DNA from 3 places in the Pseudoalteromonas sp. C2R02 genome. Region 2 is predicted to be linked to each of the others. Evidence: predicted binding sites of a transcription regulator. Region 2 holds the regulator's gene; each other region holds the start of a gene.
The links. The regulator LexA, encoded in region 2, represses DNA repair genes until DNA is damaged. The targets are predictions, from matches to a motif close to TACTGTATNNNNATACAGTA.
Positions count from the first base shown of each region.

Region 1: the regulator LexA is predicted to act here: its motif matches at 1,449-1,468, upstream of KO527_RS15750 (S24 family peptidase).
Region 3: the regulator LexA is predicted to act here: its motif matches at 1,273-1,292, upstream of recN (DNA repair protein RecN).

Region 1 is NZ_JAHKQC010000036.1:28,238-32,821, reverse strand. Features, by position in the region: gene KO527_RS15760 (alpha/beta hydrolase-fold protein) at 1-180, shown strand, start outside; gene KO527_RS15755 (ankyrin repeat domain-containing protein) at 726-1,364, shown strand; gene KO527_RS15750 (S24 family peptidase) at 1,483-1,896, shown strand; gene KO527_RS15745 (Y-family DNA polymerase) at 1,884-3,140, shown strand; gene KO527_RS15740 (PepSY-associated TM helix domain-containing protein) at 3,164-4,288, opposite strand; gene KO527_RS15735 (TonB-dependent siderophore receptor) at 4,385-4,584, opposite strand, start outside.
Region 2 is NZ_JAHKQC010000057.1:15,036-19,619, reverse strand. Features, by position in the region: gene coxB (cytochrome c oxidase subunit II) at 1-837, opposite strand, end outside; gene lexA (transcriptional repressor LexA) at 1,337-1,954, opposite strand; gene plsB (glycerol-3-phosphate 1-O-acyltransferase PlsB) at 2,129-4,584, shown strand, end outside.
Region 3 is NZ_JAHKQC010000037.1:138,819-143,402, reverse strand. Features, by position in the region: gene recN (DNA repair protein RecN) at 1-1,249, opposite strand, end outside; gene KO527_RS17025 (RecQ family ATP-dependent DNA helicase) at 1,417-3,357, shown strand; gene htpG (molecular chaperone HtpG) at 3,560-4,584, shown strand, end outside.

The DNA.
Region 1 (4,584 bases), on a different contig from region 2:
AATATCGCTGATGGTTATTCTCGATTAGCCTATGCTTTAGAAGCCGATGGTCAATTTGAAAAGGCGCTAAAAATGACAAATCTCGCGATTAATAAGAGTGTGCAGGAAAATGTTGAGAGCAACTCATTTAAACATCATAAAGCCCACTTATTGGCTTTAATTAACAATAATAAGTTATAACCTTATTTCTGCTTAAGTTAAAAACCGCCTATTACATTGTTTAATATCAATTTTACAGGCAAAAAAAAAGCCCTAAAGGGCTTTTTTGAGAATCCATATCAACCGTCACCGATATGAGCAATGTAGCAAGTAATAAGGGGTGAGCATTGATAGCCTAGTAGCAAGGGGCGATTGTTTCCAAGCTATCAATGATCTTACAGTTTAACGTACTGCTTAACGTTTACAGGGTTCTTTCTGTATCTAAATAAAGCATGGCGTCCTGCCAAAATATCGTCCTTGTGGTCTGAGGTTAGGTACTGCGTTTCGTTGATAATGATTATCAATTAGAATCATACCCAAGTCAACATCTAAATGATAATTATTTGCAATAAGTTCAGCTGATTTGTCCGCGGACTGTTCGGTGTCCGTCCGGTGGAGATGAAAATCAAATATTTATTATATATTATATATATTTTTCAATCAGTTATGTTTTGGCATGATGCTTGATATACCTTATATGAATTTACAACTGAACAACTATATAAAATTCATAAAGGAACAATGAAATGCTAAAAATAAACAACAAATCAAAACTATTAAGTATCGCTATTAGCTGTATTGCTATTTCTACTGCGACAATCAGTATCGCCCATGATAATAATACGGCTATTGTAGTCTCAGGAGACCACCAAAAATCTCATTTAAGCAATCCAAATAGTGAGTTGATGATCCGAGCAATCAGACATAATGATTTAAATAAAGTTAAAACTTTATTAGAAAATGGTGTGGGTATAAATGAGAACCTTGAAGGTGATGGCACCGCATTAATTATTGCGGTTCAGCGTAATAAAATTGAGCTTGTACAAACATTAATTGATTTAGGAGCTGATGTTAATCAAGCTACAGATATCGATGCGAATGCTTTAATTAATGCTGCGATGAAAAATAATATTGAAATAGCTCAATTACTTTTAGAGCATGGTGCAGATCTAGATGCGATTGTTGTCAATGATGAAACGGCTTTGATCACGGCATCACGCGCAGGGCATTTTGAAATGGTCAAATTTTTAGTAGAAAGTGGCGCCGATGTTAATTTAGGTGTGCAGGTACAATTACGAGATGGCACAGAATATCGCAGCCCACTTAATGGTGCTAGAAATATGAAGATTAAACAATATTTAGAAAATAACGGCGCAAAAGCATAGTTATTTATTATATTCATCAATTTAGGTCGCTCATGCGGCCTTTTTTATTTAAAACAAATCTGTCTAAACTCATTATTTAGTTTATACTGTTTTTATATACAGTATTTAGAGTTGTAAAATGAAAGTTATTCCAATTTATATTGAAGCGGGGATCTCAGGCTTTGAATCACCTGCGGCAGAATATAAAGAACTGGGCTTATCTTTAGATCAGTTATTAATAAAACATCCTAATGCGACTTTTATTGGTATCGCATCAGGGCAGTCCATGCAGGGCATCGGTATTTTTGAAGGAGATTTATTATTAGTAGATAGAGCTGAAGAGCTTAGATGTGGTGATGTGATTGTTGCAAATTTCAATGGTAACTTTGTATGTAAATTATTAGATAAAAACAATGCTTTATTATTATCTGCATCACCAATGCATCCGCCAGTCAAAGTGAGTCAAGCAGATGAATTTCAGGTAGAGGGTGTGGTCACACGTTCAATTCGTTTACATCGTCAAGCAAGTGAATTATTACAATGTTTGCCTTAGTTGATGCGGTTTCTTTTTATGCCAGTGCTGAAAAAGTATTTGATCCTGCCATTCGCTCTAAACCTGTTGTGGTACTGACAAATAATGATGGCTGTATCTGTGCTATATGTCCTATCGCTCGAAAATTTAATATCCCTAAATTTCAGCCTTATTTTAAAGTTAAAGATTATTTAGCAAAGCATAATGTGGTGATACGTTCTTCTAACTATGAATTGTACGCCGATTTAAGTGAAAAGATGATGAATGTGATCGGCCGGTATTGTGATAATCAATATGTATATTCAATAGATGAGTCATTTTTACAGTTTACAGGATTTAAACATTTAATTGATGATTGGCATGAGTATGGGCACCAGATCAGGAGCGCTGTATGGCGAGAAACTAAATTACCAGTCGGAGTGGGCTTTGGCACAACACCTACGTTAGCAAAGGCGGCTAATCACGCTGCTAAAAAGTTAAGTGGTTATAATGGAGTGGCGATTATTGATACTGAATCAAGCCGTAAAGAAATATTAGCAAAAATGACCGTGACAGATGTTTGGGGTATAGGCCGTCGGTTAGGAAGAAAACTGCAACTTATGAATATCAATACAGCGCTTGATTTATCAAATTGTAATGCGCGAGACATGGGGCGACTTTTTAGTGTGCTGGTGGAGCGTACCATAAGTGAGTTAAATGGCATTCAATGTTTAAGCTGGGATGAAATTAAACAAGCAAAAAAAGAAATTTTTTCGACGCGTAGCTTTGGTAAGCGCATTGAAGATAGAGATAGTCTTGTCTCTGCATTAACGGCGCACAGCACAATTGTTGCCAAAAAACTCAGACAACAAAACTCTCTCACCAAGCGCATTGTTATTTTTGCTGCAAGCTCACCCCATGAAGCGCATTATTATAAAAAGTCATTTTTATATGACTTTCCTGTTGCCACTGCAGATACCTGTGTATTAGCTCATGCTGTTAGCACGGTTTTACCAACTTTATTTAAACCTGGGATTCGTTTTTATCGTTGTGGTGTGGGGGCGATTGATTTAGAAACTGCGCAATTTAAGCAAAGTGATATGTTTAATACAAGCCAAGACAAGCCTGAATTAATGGTCTGTTTTGACAAAATAAACCACAGATTTGGCCAAGGGACATTACAACTTGCCAGTGAAAAAAGTACCGAGCAATGGCAAATGAAACGACATTTTTTATCGCCTCATTTTACCAGTTGTTGGCAAGACATCCCTAAAATTAGGTGCTAATACTAATTCCAATAAATATGTGTTCAATCTAAATTACTTTTTGCTTTACGGTTTGATTTAGCTTTATTTTTACGACGATTTCTTTGCCAATATAAATAAAACCCCGTTATAGATAAAAATACAGGGCTTAAACCTAAAATACACCAAATTACTTTACTTGAAAGACCCGCAAAATAACCAAAATGCAGTTTTCGAAAACTATCTAATGTCACTGTTAAAGCATCGGTTTGCCTGATGTCTTGAGACATATTTAGAATGCCTGAATGTTTATCAAAAGAGACTAAACTACCATACTCACTATGTAAGGGGTTCAGGCTATCTACAACACCATAAAAAGTGATATCTAAGTTGGGTTCAAAGGGTAACACTAAATAAGTTGCAGTGAAGGAGTCGATTAACTGTGAACTGGTATGTTTCAGTTTTTCAATTGATAATTGCTGGTTATGATATGGTGCGTTCATAATGACAGGCTCTTCAATGATATGTTCTGATACTTCATGTATTACAACAGATGCGTTCCAATAAGCCCCGGTAAAAGCAAGAATTAATAAAACAGGGGAAGATGCAATGCCTATCATTTTATGCAAATCACTGAAAAATATTTGTTTTGCTTTACTTAAACGTAAAGTAAAGAACTTCAACCAAAATTGACGATATAAAATAATGCCACTAATAGCTAAAAATAAAAAAATCAGCGCGATGACAAAACCAACAAATGCACCTTTTGTTGCTAGCAATAACTGATAATGTAAGTCGAGTAACCAGTCTGTTAAATCATGATCTAAATTGACGGGCTCTGATAAAATATTGCCTGTATATTGGTTGATATAAACCTTTTTCCAAATATTATCCTGATGGCGAATAATATAAGCTGTATCAGTTCTAGCTTGATTATTGCTAATGCCATCAAATATTTCCCAAGTACCCACTTCATAGTTAGGGAATTTACTTTTAATATTACTAATCAAATCATCTAAAGATAGACGAGGGGAGGTTGGTAAAACGTTTACTTGCATTTTTTTGGGCATTAGCACCGTATCAATTTCAACTTTAAAAACTAAGATACTGCCTGTTATACAAATTATAATTAAAGGTAACATGGCTATTAAAGCTAAATAAGAGTGCCATTTAAAGATTTTTTTTCTCATCTGGTTTACCGTTTCAATAATAAAAAAAGTGATACAGATAATCTGTATCACTTGGTATTAGCTCTGAGGGAGCAATTCCATAGTCAGTGGAATGAGTTATAGCTGCCAACTTAACGTTGCAGTGTAATTAACCGGCGCGCCGTAATATCCTTGTGCCCAATATAAACTATTTATGTATTTTTCATCAGTCACATTATTTGCATTGACAGAAACAGATACTTTTTCGTTAATATCATATTCGGCCATTAAATTAATAACACTGTAAGCATCTTGATGAGTTACAATTTTTTGTCCCG
Region 2 (4,584 bases):
TTCTTTTGATAAAGTTTGAGATAATAAAGCTTGATCAGCTTGAGCTGCATTTTGTTTTTCTTTCTGACTGTCACTTAACCAGGCATCAAATTCAGCTGGCGCTTTAGCAACAACAACAACAGGCATAAAGCCATGGTCTTTACCACATAGCTCTGCACACTGACCTCTATATGTACCTGGGGTATTTACACGGGTCCAAGCTTCATTAATAAATCCGGGATTAGCATCTTTTTTTACTGCAAAATCAGGTACCCACCATGAGTGGATCACATCATCTGAAGTCATTAAAAAACGTACTTTTTTATCTGTTGGGATCACTAAAGGTTTATCTACTTCAAGTAAATAATGTTCGCCTTTAGTTTCTTTATTGGTAATTTGATCTTGTGAAGTAGACATAATGGAATAGAAATCCACATCTCCCTTTTTACCTTCATAAGTCAGGTATTCATAGTGCCACTTCCACTGAGATCCGGTTATTTTTATGGTCAGATCTGCTTTTGAAGTATCCTCCATAGCAATCAATGCTTTAGTAGCCGGTACTGCCATGCCTATTAATATAATAAAAGGAATTGCAGTCCATAATATTTCTATTTTTGTACTTTCATGAAATTGGGCTGGCTTTGCCCCTTTTGATTTTCTATGACGGAATATAGCCCAAAACATCAGGCCAAAGACAATTATGCCTATCACACAACAAATCATAAAAATGATCATATGCAGTTGATAAACGTTTTCACTTATATCGGTTACTCCAGTTCTCATATTAAGCGAGCTATTTGCAAAACTTAATTGAGGGATAAGCAATATAAGCCACAAGGTAAAGCGCACGACACCCATGTGACATCTCCTTTTATGCTTAAAGCAAAGAAATGGCTAAGATATCAATCGAATAAAACCACCTCAGACCAGGTAATTAAATTAAACTTCAAATGCTTTTTGCCATTTCACTATTATTATTGGTATTTATTTTGATATATTTTTTATTACCGCTTTAAATAAATTTTATTTTAAACAGCTCTATAACCAAATAGTCCATGATTGTTATTTGTGCAAGTTTTAACAAAAAAATAACAAAGATATTTTTGATAAATTTGTTAAATCAGTAAGTTAATTAGAAAAATTCAAGAAGAGGGCTTTAGTGGAAAGCCATAAATGTAAGGGATACAGCCTAAAAAAGGCATATTAATTATTGCAAAACAGTGTTTAATTGATTTTTATTAGCATTAATTGTATTTGAAGAGTTTTGTTTGTAACAATATGATTTTAAAAATAATAAAAAACGCTAATATTCATTTATTCAATAATATTAGCGTTAATGAGTTAGTGTAAATTTATATTACATCCAATCGGCTGTTCTTATAACACCCACCGCTAAACCTTCAATGTCAAAAGACTCACTCTCTAAATCAACTACAATATCAGAAAAGTCTTCGTTTTCAGGATGCAAAAGTACTTGGCTGCCCTTTTTTTCAAAGCGTTTAACGGTTACGTCATCGCCTACACGAGCAACAACAACCTGTCCATTATTGGCAACTTGGGTTTTATGAACCGCTAATAAATCGCCATCCATTATGCCGATATCCCGCATACTCATGCCATTTACACGTAATAAAAAGTCAGCCGCAGGTTTAAATAATTCAGCTGAAACTTCATAATGGCTTTCAACATGCTCTTGTGCAAGTATCGGTGAACCAGCAGCGACCTGACCTATTAAAGGTAAACCAAGTTGCTCAGGTTGTTCTTCTTCAACTACGCGAATACCTCGGCTAGCACCTGGCACCATTTCAATAACACCTTTTTTAGCTAAAGCTTTTAAATGCTCTTCAGCTGCATTTGCACTACGAAACCCGAGAGATTGCGCTATTTCAGCCCTTGTAGGAGGCATACCGGTATCTTTGATAAATACCTTAATTAGTTCTAAAATTTGTGTTTGTCGTTTTGTTAACGGTCGCATACAACTGGGTTTCCATACAGTACATGTTACTGTGAGTATATACAGTTATTTTGAAATGGCAAACAAGTATTTAAAAGATATTTTACTCTTGATAAAGCTTAATGGTCTGTCCAGTTCTATAATAAATGTTGAATTACTGATATCCTTGCGCAAACTTTTTTCTTAGGTGGACCAATGGCGTTTTTTTCTTTTATAAATACAGGATTTAACTTTCTAGCAAAGTTAACAAATAGCATTTTTGTAAAAAGCAAATTACTTCCTGAAGACCCTTGCTCACAATTAGGCCTTAAAACCAATTTGCCGACCTTTTACATTACAAGACTTAATTCTCACAGCGATTTAGCTGCGTTAGGTCATCAATGTAAAAAGCTAGGTTTACCTAACCCAAGAAAAAATCAGATCTTAGGTGACTACTCGCTGCCAAGCTTAATCCCATTATCAAATCCGGCGCCTTTATTTGGCTCAAAAAGAAAAAAAACAAATGCGTTAGAGCAAGGTGAAATAATATTTAAAGCTTTGCGAGAAAACCCAGAACAAACGGTGCAAATTATTCCAGTCACCATATTATGGGGCAGAGATCCAGGTAAAGAAAAGCCAGGTTTAGGTACTTTATTATCGCACTCTTTAAGTCCTAGCTGGCTAAGAAAGTTACTCGTTGTAATATTTTCTGGTAGAGATAACATGATTCGCTTTAGCCAAGCTGTTGATGCAAGAGAGTTACTCAATAAAAAACATGCTACCGATGATTTACCTCATAAATTAATTCGTGTTGCACGTGCACATTTTCAACGTCAAAAGCTTGCTGCAACAGGCCCTAAGCTTCCTTCTAAAGATAAGCTATTTAGAGGCCTTTTAGCCTCAAAGAACATCAAAAAAGCCATTGCAGATGAAGCTAAAAGTAAGAATATCAGTAATGAAAAAGCACAAGAAAACGCTTTAAAGCAACTCAATGAAATTGCAGCCAATTATAACGATGCAGTGATACGCGTTTTTGCCAGAATATTAACTTGGTTATGGAACAAACTTTATAATGGCATTGACGTTAGAAATATTGAGCAAGTTAATGAGTTAACGCAAAAAGGTCACGAAATAATTTATGTCCCTTGCCATCGAAGTCATATGGATTATTTATTATTAACCCATGCGATCTACCAACAAGGGTTAGTACCACCACATATCGCAGCAGGTGTTAACCTTAACTTTTGGCCTGCAGGACCTATATTTAGACGATGTGGCGCCTTTTTTATTCGTCGTTCATTTAAAGGTAATAAACTTTATTCTAGTATTTTTAAAGAATACCTTTTCCAGTTATTTAACAAAGGTCATTCAGTTAAATTTTACACTGAAGGCGGTCGCAGTAGAACAGGCAGGTTACTAGCACCTAAAACCGGCATGTTAGCTATGACGATACAAGCTATGCTTAGAGACTTAGATAGACCGGTTTCTATCGTGCCTGTTTATATCGGTTATGAGCATGTTATGGAAGTAAGCACTTACCTAAAAGAACTTGCTGGTGACAATAAAAAGAACGAATCTGTATTTGGTATTTTTAAGGCCATTAAAAACCTTAAAAATTATGGCCGAGGTTATGTAAATTTTGCTGAACCTATCAATGTGAATCAATTTTTAAATGATAACCAACCTAATTGGCGAGATTCAATTAGCGATGATGATTCAATCAAACCGCAATGGTTAGGGAGCCAAGTAAGCGATTTATCACAAGAAATCATGGTGAACATTAATAACGCTGCGGCATTAAATTCTATCAATTTATTAGCTTTAATATTATTAAATAGCGATAAACATGCTTTAAGTAAACCAGAAGTGATTACTCAATTAAAGTTGTATTTAAACCTACAAGCTAATGCACCTTATACAGACAGAGTAACGCAACCTAATGAAGATGCACATGCGCTACTTGAGCATGCACTTAAATTAAACAAGCTCAACTTATTACAAGATTCATTTGGTGATATTGTTGCGATTAAAGATAAAGAAAAAGTCTTATTAAACTACTACAGAAACAACGTAATCCATTTGTTTTGTGTACCTAGCTTATTAGCGCGTTTTATTTTGCAACAACAAAAAACGGATATTCAAAGCTGTAAAGCGCTAGTAGAAAAACTATATCCTTTATTTTCTGCTGAATGGTTCTTAAAACCACTCGCCGATGACTATGTTGAAACAATTTTAAATAACTTAAATGCGCAAGGATTAATTGAAGTCATTGGGAACGGTATATCTCTTATTAGTGATTCTAGCAGTGCCTATTTTCAGTTAGATTTATTAAGCCGTATTATTGACTGCACTTTGCAAAGATACGCAGTTGTATTAGGTTTAATTCCAAAATCATCTGGCATTAGTCGAGCTAAATTAGAAACCAGTAGTCAAAACTTAGCGCAAAGGCTCAGTTTGTTACATGGCATTAAAACACCTGAATTCTTTGATAAAAAGGTTTTAAGTAGTTTTATTTTAGGCTTAAAAGAAAATGAATTATTAGAAGTTGATCATAATAATGATTTTCAATCGGGTACTAAATTATTTGCGCTTTATGATGCTGTTACACATTTACTTTCACCAAATGTTTTACAGTCAATAGAACTGACTACATCTCAACATAACGATAAGTG
Region 3 (4,584 bases), on a different contig from region 2:
CTAAAAACTCTATGCTATCAGATCCGAATTTATTAGGTGTTAAGTCACTTTGATAGTGCAAATCTATTTTAAAACAACCATGTTCCATAGAGAGTTGATGCATGCTTGAGCTTATCAATTTATTCAGTGTTTGCGCTGCTACTGAACGACTATCACTCAGTAGTTTAGTTTGTAATTGATAATCAGCCAAAGCATCTGAAATTAAGTCTTCGAGTTCTTCAATTCTGGCATTATTAGAACTAATATTATTAAGTTTTGCCACTAAATCTTGGTGCAGTTGGTATAAGTTCTCAGGTTTAGTATGGTGTTTTCTTGCCAAATTTAAAGCTTGGCTCATACGTTCTTCTACTTCAATAAAACGACTCGGATCGCAATCAGTATTATCTTGATAATGTCTAATTTCTGTTGCAGCTTCTTCTATTTGAATACTTGCCTCTATTAATAATTCACTAATAGGTGACAATGCTTTATCAATAGAAGCAAGTTCAGAAAATTGATTTGCACTTTGTTGTACAAAAGTAAAAGCATTAGCGCCATCTTGCTCATATAGTTGTAATAATTGCTGTTGGCATGCACTAATTAGTGTTTGACTATGACTCAGTTTTTTATGCTCAGTTTCTATTTGTTCAAATTCACCTTCTTGTAAGGAAAACTCATCTAGCTCTTGAACTTGGTATTCAAGTAGTTGCAGTTGCGCTTGCTGCTGTGCGTGTTGGTCACTCAGTTGCTTAAATTCTTTCTTTAGTTTGCTGTATACACCGTAAGAAATGTTTACATTATGTTGTAAATCTAGGTGCCCGGCATATTCATCTAATAAATGTAATTGATGTTCAGATTTAGTTAAAAGTTGATGTGCATGTTGGCCATGAATTGAAATTAAGTATTGACCCATTGTTTTTAGTTGACTTGCAGTGACTGCAATACCGTTAATATACCCTTTGCTTCGGCCATTTTTGTTAACTACTCGGCGTATTAAACATTCAGTATCACTGATCAGATCATTATCTTCTAAGAATTTCTTTGCTTCAGGAAGGTTATGTATATCAAATTGCGCACTTACTTGCGCACGTTCACAACTAGGGCGTACAACTGAAGCTTCAGAGCGCTCTCCTAAGCATAATGATAAAGCATCGATGGCGATTGATTTACCAGCACCGGTTTCTCCCGTAATGGTTGTCATTCCAGGGCCCCACTCGGCATTCAGTTTATCAACGATTGCAAAATTTTCGATTTCGAGAGAAATTAACATGCTGTTTATCCATACAGTAACTATACTGGTAATTTATACAGTAAAATTAAATTTAGCAAGTGTAAGATTAAAATTTTTTAATCTTGAAAGTAAAAAACTGGTAAAAAATATAGAATATAATGACTTTTGGCTTTTAACCTGCTGATAATAAATATAGGAAATTACAAATGAACATAGATCTCAGTCAATCTCTAAAGCAGTGGTTTGGTTTTGATTCTTTTAGGCAAGGCCAGGAACAAACAATAACTCAGTTATTAAATGGTCAATCATCATTAGCTATTTTCCCTACTGGATCAGGCAAAAGTTTGTGTTATCAACTCAGTGCAATTCATTTACCACATCTAACACTTGTTGTTTCACCCTTATTAGCTTTAATGAAAGACCAATTAGAATTCTTAGCTAAGAAAGGTATTAAAGCGGCGAGCATTGATTCCACTTTAACCGCTGAGCAAAACAAGCAAGTAATGAATGATGTACGTTCAGGTTATACCAAAATTTTAATGGTTTCTGTTGAGCGTTTTAAAAATGAGCGCTTTAGGCAGTTTATCCAATCAGTTAATGTATCTATGTTAGTGGTTGATGAAGCACACTGTATTTCTGAATGGGGTCACAATTTTAGGCCTGATTATTTAAAACTGCCCGATTATAAAAAGCAACTTAATATCCCTCTAACGTTACTTTTGACTGCAACAGCAACAAAAAAAGTTAAAAAAGATATGGCTGAGCGTTTTAACATCTCACAAGAGCATGTTATTCAAACCGGTTTTTATCGTGATAATCTCGATTTATCTGTTATTCCTGTATCTACTGATAATAAAAATAAAATGTTACTTGATGTGGTTCATAGTCAATCCGGTTCAGGCATTGTTTATGTCACTTTGCAGCACAGTGCTGAGCAAGTTGCACAATTTTTAAAGTCTCATAATATCAATGCATGTGCTTATCATGCAGGCTTTGATAGTGACTTACGTCAAAGTATTCAAAATGATTTTATGGCAGATAAAATTCAAGTGGTGGTTGCGACAATTGCATTTGGTATGGGGATAGATAAGTCAAACATACGATTTGTGATCCATCATGACTTACCTAAATCAATTGAAAACTATTGCCAAGAAATAGGTAGAGCAGGGCGAGATGGGCTCAAGTCTCAGTGTTTTACACTTGCTAATTTAGATGGTCTTAATACAGTTGAGAATTTTGTATTTGGTGATACCCCAGAAAAAAATGCAATTAAATTTATAATCAACAATATGCTTGATGAGAACGATAAAGGTCAGTGGGAACTACAAACGACTGGTTTATCTAATGCAAGTAATATTAAACAACTGCCACTTAAAACATTATTAGTTCAGCTAGAGCTAATGAATGTTATTAAACCTATGTACGCTTATTTTGCAGAATTTAAATATAAGTATTTGCAAGACCAGCAACAGATCTTATCTAGATTCTCACAAGAAAGGGCGACATTTTTATCTGCAATCTTTAACCATACACAGTTTAAAAAAGTATGGGGGTCACTTAATTTTGATGCTTTATATCAAAACTATGGTAGCGATAGAGGCAGAGTGGTTGCAGCTTTAGACTATTTAGCAGAACAAGGATTGATTGAACTTGAAACTAAACGTATTACAGAAGTGTTTAATATTGATGTCGATAAGTTAAATGAAGGCGATATAGTGCAAAATCTTTATGATTATTTTGCCGATAAAGAACAAAAAGAAATCAAACGAATAGCGACACTTGTTAGATTTTTTGAACTTAATTCATGTTTAAGCCACAATTTATCTTTGTACTTTGATGATTATAATTCACCTGAACACTGCGGACACTGCAGTGTATGTAGGGGCCAGGTTGCAAAATTAGCATATTCAACAAATGTTGACTTTCCACAAGATGATTTTTTAATTAAGGCATTAACTGAATTTAAAAATCACTTAAGTGATAAAGTTGCTCATGAATTGACTATAGGAATATATAGTCGGTTTTTAGCAGGGATCAGTATTCCTCTATTTGCTAGAAATAAAGTAAAAAAGCTATCGGGCTTTGCTTGCTGTGAAAACTTAAGGTTTGAAGATATACAACAGAAAATAAGTAAGTTACATTTTTGAGAGTTTTGTAATCAATAATCTATTTGTTTTTACTTAACTTAAAAAGTCCTAAGCCTGCTTTAGGACTTTTTAACAGAAATTGAGATTTTCTCTTGAATTTAATTTTTGCTACCCCATATATATTTCATAAATGATACAAACTACACATGCCTAGCAGTAAAATTGTTTGGGTATGATTTAATATAGATATATGGAAACCTCAATGACGGCTGAATTAAATAAAGAAAACCATTCGTTTGGAACAGATGCAAAACAAATCCTAAATTTAATGATCCATTCTTTATATTCTAATAAAGAAATTTTCTTACGTGAGCTTATCTCAAATGCATCTGATGCAGCAGATAAATTACGTTTCTTAGCTCTTTCTGACGGTAATTTATATCAAGGCGACGCTGAATTAAAACTTACGATCAGCACTGATGAAAAAGCGGGCACAGTAACTATTTCAGATAACGGTATTGGTATGAACCGTGATGAAGTGATTAGCTCATTAGGTACTATCGCAAAATCAGGCACAGCTGAGTTTTTTGAAAACTTATCTGGCGACCAAGCGAAAGATTCGCAATTAATTGGTCAATTTGGTGTTGGTTTTTATTCTGCATTTATCGTTGCCGATGCAGTAACAGTGCGCACGCGCAAAGCGGGTGAAGAAAAAGCTGTTGAATGGCATTCAAAAGGCGAAGGTGAATACACGCTTGCTGAAATTGAAAAAGAAGCACGTGGTACTGAAATTACACTTCATTTAAAAGAAGAAGAAAAAGAATTTGTAGATGGCAATCGTCTACGTGGCATCGTAACTAAATATGCTGATCATATTTCTATCCCTGTACAAATGTTTAAAGATGAGGTGCCAGAGTCTGAAGGTCCTGATGGCGAAAAAATTGCTGCAGTACCAGCCGAGTGGGAAACAATAAATAAAGCAACTGCACTTTGGACTTTAGATAAATCAGAAATTGAAGAATCTGAATATAAAGAGTTTTATAAGCATGTAAGTCATGATTGGGAAGAGCCTCTAACTTGGACTCATAATAAAGTAGAAGGTAAATCTGAATATACTAGTCTACTTTACATCCCTAAAAAAGCACCATTTGATTTATGGAATCGCGACCATAAAAGTGGTTTAAAGCTATATGTTCAACGTGTATTCATTATGGATGATGCTGAACAGTTTATGCCTAGCTACCTACGTTTTGTTAAAGGTTTATTAGATTCTAACGACTTACCACT